2 linked regions of the Hymenobacter tibetensis genome follow. The protein of the gene in region 1 interacts with the protein of each later gene in a pairwise test. Links are inferred from orthologs where the notes say so. Each region holds a gene or a part of one and is shown on either strand. Other genes may lie near its edges.

What was found.
Region 2: the proteins of ruvC (region 1) and ruvA interact in binary tests that used the Escherichia coli proteins (3 or more experiments, as listed by UniProt). The link is inferred for Hymenobacter tibetensis from one-to-one orthologs.

The regions. Positions count from the first base shown.
Region 1 is NZ_CP094669.1:2,063,629-2,066,426, forward strand. Bases 33-2,798 are described here. They hold ruvC (crossover junction endodeoxyribonuclease RuvC), read right to left. Parts: upstream 1,843-2,798; coding sequence 1,222-1,842; downstream 33-1,221. Other genes in these bases: MTX78_RS08165 (ArnT family glycosyltransferase), read right to left, coding at 33-650; MTX78_RS08170 (KTSC domain-containing protein), read right to left, coding at 918-1,133; MTX78_RS08180 (lysylphosphatidylglycerol synthase transmembrane domain-containing protein), read left to right, coding at 1,903-2,798. Also shown: more of MTX78_RS08165, read right to left, coding at 1-32.
Region 2 is NZ_CP094669.1:5,130,740-5,133,641, forward strand. What follows is about bases 3-2,872. They hold ruvA (Holliday junction branch migration protein RuvA), read right to left. Parts: upstream 1,806-2,872; coding sequence 1,200-1,805; downstream 3-1,199. Other genes in these bases: sov (T9SS outer membrane translocon Sov/SprA), read right to left, coding at 3-1,160; MTX78_RS20660 (NADP-dependent malic enzyme), read right to left, coding at 2,025-2,872. Outside these bases: more of sov, read right to left, coding at 1-2; more of MTX78_RS20660, read right to left, coding at 2,873-2,902. UniProt on the Escherichia coli protein: The RuvA-RuvB-RuvC complex processes Holliday junction (HJ) DNA during genetic recombination and DNA repair.

The sequences.
Region 1 (2,798 bases):
GAATAGCGCCGCTGCAGCAGGTCGCGGACGACGAAAACAGCAATTGGAAAGCCAACGACAAGATATTGTAGCTTGGTCAGCCCCCCTACCGTAACGGCTGCTAGACTCAGGATCAACCAGCCTGCTTGTCGGTTATCTCGCCACCGTACAAACCAAAGCAAGCCAGCAATTGAAGAGGTCAATGCCAAAATATCAGGCAAGGCGTTAGCTCCGTGATAGTAAAACTCGGGACTCCAAGCAAGGCACCAGGCGCCAACAGCGCCAAGCCACGCTTGCCCACTAATCTCGCGTACCAAGTGGTAAAAGGCTACCACTCCCGCCATGTAAATCAGCCAGTTAATCAACCGAGGTAGCACTTCGTGAAAACCAAATAGATGGTAGCTACCTGCTACCAGCCATTCGTAAGAGGGAAACTGCATCCCGGTGATGCCATTGGTGGTGTTGCGACTATCCACCCGCGGCTCGAGAATGTTCATTCCTTCTTCATAGAAGTTGCGAGCAACAGCCATAGTGTCACATTGCCGCCACACATGAACACTAACAGGGGGTAGTCGAAAAAAAGCTATATGGAATATAAAATTTAGTCCTATTAATACTGTCCAAAACCATCGAGTAGGGGCTTTTACGATAAAGCTGTTAATGAAATTCATAGGCGCAAGGTAGTGGATCTAGTTGCGGTTGCGGCTAAGGTATTCAGGCCAAACGTGCGGCACATAGTAAGTCGTTGGTGTAGCAATACAATGCTACACCAACGACTTACGGTAAGGAGCGAACATCAGAATATAGTAACCATACGCTGTCATAAACCGAACGAAGGTTTCATTCCCATACCGCTAATCAGTGCACAAGGCTATATAATGCACTGCTAGTGGGAGTTGGTTGCACTGCAATACGCCCTTCTCTCTAGGCCGGCTACCCTAACGCAGTTGCTCTCGCTCATAGCCGCCGCGCTCCACTACCTGCATCACAAACATTGCCTTGCCGGAAACGGCAAGCAGCGCTTGATACACAGTTTCCGGCACGCCCGTGTAGCGGACGAGGCTCCCGCTGCGGTGTTCAATTTCCAGCGTCAGGGTGTCGGCATCGTAGCCAACGGCCTTCAGAGAGGTGGAGCGGATGGGGCGGCGTTGCATACCAAAAGCAGGTATAGTTGAAGAATAATATAAAGAAGGGGAGTCAGGCTAAAATGTAGCTTATAGCATTCGGATGCTTGAACTAAAGCTACTTCGCTACCGGCTTTTTCTTGCCTGCTACGGGCGCTGCCACCTTACTGGGGTTATCGGCCAGAAACTTGCCCCAGCTTTTGCCGCCTGCTTTCATGTTGTTGCCTTTTTGATAATGGTGGCAGAGTGCCACTGCCAACGCATCGGTGGCATCCAGAAACTTCGAGGCTTCAGCCACGGGAGGCAGCGTGAGCGTTTGGCGCAGCATGTGCGCCACTTGCTCCTTGGTGGCGTTGCCCGTACCCGTCACCGACTGTTTTACTTTGGTAGGAGCGTATTCCACGTACGGAATCTGGCGCGAGAGGCAGGCCGCAATGGCCACACCCTGGGCGCGGCCCAGCTTGAGCATGCTTTGCACGTTTACGCCATAGAAAGGCGCTTCGATGGCTAATTCGTCGGGCAGAAACTCGTCGATTAGCTCCAGCATTCGCTCGAAGATGCGCTTTAGTTTCAGGGCGTGGTTGGTGCCCAGCTTCTGCATATCAATCACGTCGTAGCGTAGCACGCGTACCCGCTGGCCCTGCACCTCAATCAGGGCATAGCCCATAATGTTGGTGCCAGGGTCAACACCCATAATGACTTTGGGCAGTAAATCGGTGGGAGCGAGGGGCAGAATCATAGCGGTATCGAGTAATAAGTAGCAAGCAATAAGACTGCTGTTGCGGTTAGTGTCGGTAAATTGCCGACTTCAACCGCCCTCCTCGTCGCCTTCTTGACTACCGGTAATCTACAAAACTACGCCCAAAACCCGGAACGCCCCACGCGGCGGGGCTGGTTGGTGGTAGCCGGTAAGCTGCTCGTGACCCTGCTCACGCTCGGATTGCTGTGGCACTCGGTGTTTGGCGATGTAGCCACGGCCGCCGCTTGGCGCGGGCTTCTAACCTCAACCCTCACGGGGGAGGGGCGCACGCCGGTGCTGTTGGCGTTGGCGTTGGTGCCCGTCAATTGGGGGGTGGAAGCCTGGAAATGGTGGCGGCTGGCCCGGCACTTGGAGCCCGTTTCCTTTCGCCGCAGCTTCCGGGCAGTGTTGGTGGGGCTGACCTTGGGCTTTGTGACGCCCAACCGAGTGGGCGACTACGCCGGCCGAATTATCGAACTGAAAAGCCGCCGTCTTGATGCCCTGGGGGCCGTGTTCCTGGGGCGTTATGGGCAACTAGTGGTGACGGTGCTGGCGGGTACGGCAGGGCTGGCGTACTTTCTGCTGGCTTTCTACCTGCGAGGCTACCCTGCTACCAGATTGGGTATGGTAGTGGCAGCTATACTCGTGAATGCGGGCGTACTGCTGCCCCTGTACCGTTCCCGTCTGCTATTGGCGGTGCTACTGGCCGTGCCGCCCCTACGGCGGTTTCGGCGGTACCTGGCCGTAATGCCTACCTACTCAACGCAGGCCATCCATTGGGTGCTGGCTTTGTCGGGTTTGCGTTACGGGGTGTTTTGTGTGCAGTTTGGCTTGTTGCTGAAAGCGTACGGGGCGCATGCCCCCTTGGGGCCAGGCGCCGCGGCTATTGCGGGTACTTTCTTGATGAAGTCGTTGGTGCCTTCCTTGAACGCGCTGGCGGACGTAGGGGTGCGCGA
Region 2 (2,902 bases), 3.1 Mb from region 1 along the record:
TTGGTGATATACACTTCCACCCGCCGGATTTCGACGCCGCTCTGCACGGTGGGCAAGTTGCGCAACGCCTGGTTGTACCGGTCGCGGAAAAACTGGCTCAGGAAGAAGTGCCGGTCCCGCTCGTATTGGCTGGCTTTGATTTCGAATTGCCGGCTCTGGGCACCGTTCTGCACGCGTACCTCGTCGGCTTGTCCGCGCAGGTTGCTGGCTACAGTGGTAACGCTCAAGCGCCCGAACTGCAGCTGCGTTTTCACCCCGAACAGGTTTTGCCCGCCCTGAATCAGCGAGTTATTGAGCGGCAAGCTTACGTTGCCAAGCTCTATTTTCCGGATAATATCAGTGTCGAAGCCCGTGTAATCGAGCTTCATGTTGTTTTCGAAGTTGAATGCGGCCTTGGTATCGTAGTTGAACGTTAGGCGCAGCTTCTCGCCAATCTGACCGGTGAGGTTCAGGTTGGTGCTTTGGTCGAATTGAAAGTCGCCGATGCGCTGCTGGCGCAACGTAAGGGTTGGGTTCTCGTTGCGGTTGAAGCGGGCACCCATGCGCAACGTCACGGCTCCGGCAGGGCGGATGTCGACGTAGCTGCCCCCGAAGATGCGGTCGGCGGCTGGGCCGAGGTAGATTTTAGGAATCAGGCGGCGCACATTGGCCGTGCTAGAGTCGCCGGTGACACCACCAGCCGAACGATTTCGGAAGTAGTCTCGTATAGCCTGACGTTGCTGCCACTCTGCGTATTCTTTGTAGCTGAGGCGGCTAGGGTCCCGGAAGTCCAACTCCTGCCCTACCCGCTCCTGCACATCAAAGTTTTGCAGACTGTCGTCGGGCGTGATTTGCTGATTGATGTTGGATGGTAACCCCAAAATCAAGGGCGACCGACGACGCTGGGGCGCAAAGGGGGTACCCGCTCGGTCGGCGGGCCGCACTTTGGGCCGGCTGCTCGGGCGGTAGCGGCTAGTATCGGGCACGACGACGCGCGGGGTGTCGGGTGTTGGCATCATCCAGGGCATTCCGCCCTGCATTGCGGCTCCTGGCAACCAGGAAGCCCATAATTGCTGCATAGCAAAATGGGCATCTCCCACAGACTCAGCTTGCGACCACCAGGCCACCAACGACGCAACAACCACCACGAAGGCGGTGAGGGACTTCTTACCGGAGTTCAAGTGCTACAAATAAAAAACGGATACTGGCGGCGTAAAACGCTAATTCGACTTAAGAGCAAACTTAATCAATTCCTCCACGCTCAGGTCGTTACCGTGCTTGTTCTGAATTTGATCTAAGTTCTTTTCGGCGGCCGACCGGGCAAAGCCCAGCGTTACTAAAGCCGACAACGCTTCACTGCGGTTAGTATTGTGTGCCCGCGCTAGTGGCACCGTATCTACGCCGGCTTTAGCCAATAATTCATCTTTGCGTAACCGGTCGCGCAAATCAATAATCACGCGTTGCGCTGTTTTGGGACCTACGCCTTTGATGCTTTGAATGGCGCGCACATCCTCGTTGATGATGGCATGGCGAATTTCACCTACACTCATGCTGCTCACCATCACGATGCCAGTTCCTGGCCCGATACCTGACACTGAAATCAGGTGCAGAAACAGTGCCCGTTCGTTGGGGTCCAGAAAACCATACAGCGTATGGGCGTCCTCCTTGATGTGCTGAAAGGTATACAGCTTGGCTTTCTCGCCTTCAGATGGCAGTTTGCTGTACGTAGCCAGCGAGATTCTAATTTCGTAGCCGACGCCGTTCACATCCAGAATAGCCTGAGCGTGGTCTTTGTAGGCAAGTTTTCCTTCAATGTAAGCAATCATAGCGGGGCCTGGGGGTTGGGGAACTTAATATCTTGACTGAACGCAGGAAGCTGCATATTTATCCCAAAAATAATAGCATTGTTGGCTAAATAAGTTGGTCTTTGCAGATACTTTACTTGCACATTCTATTGCGAAGCATCGGCCGCCAGAGCAAGGCGCGTGGGAATTACCCTTCAACTCCATTTGCTCTGGCGGCCGTATGATGGCGTTCGTTCTTACTTAAGCTTTTTCTCCGCTTGCTTGCTGCGCATCCACCACTGCAATAGCCGCCATGTTCACGATTTCGCGTACGGAAGCGCCAAGCTGTAGAATGTGCACGGGCTTGCGCATGCCCATCAGCACTGGCCCGATTACTTCGGCGCCCCCAATTTCCTGCAACACTTTGTAGGCGATGTTGCCGGAAATAACGTTCGGGAAAATTAGGGTGTTGGCCCCACCTTTCTCGGCTAGCACCGAGAACGGGTACTGCTCCTGCAGCAACTGCGGATTGAGGGCCGTGTTGGCCTGCATTTCGCCGTCGATAATCAGGTCGGGGTAGCGCGCTTTGGCTAATTCGGTGGCCCGGCGAGCTTTGTCGGGCAGTGCGCCGGGGTTGGAGCCGAAGTTGGAGTAGCTGATAACGCCCACTCGTGGCTCGGTGCCGAAGAAACGTACCGCTTGGGCCGTGAGCCCAATTATATCCACCATTTCCTCGGCTGTGGGGTCGATGTTGACGGTGGTATCAGCGAAGAAATACGGGCCTTTCTTGTGCTGGATGATGTACATCGAGGCCACTCGCTTCACCCCGTCTTCCACTCCAATGACCCGCAGTGCTGGCGAAATGCTCTTGCTGTAGTCTTTGGTGAGGCCAGTGATGAAAGCGTCAGCAGCTCCCGTTTCCAGCATCATCGAGCCGTAGTAGTTCCGCTCACGCATCAGGCGGCGGCTTTCGTAGAGCGTAACGCCCCGGCGCTGCCGCTTGCGGTACAGCAGTTCGGCGTACGCTTCGCGCTGTGCGTCCTCTTCCAGGATGTCGATGATTTCGCAACCCGTCAAATCCAAGTTGTTGGCTTGGGCAATGGCAGCCAGTTTCTCGCGCGGCCCCAGCAAAATGGGCT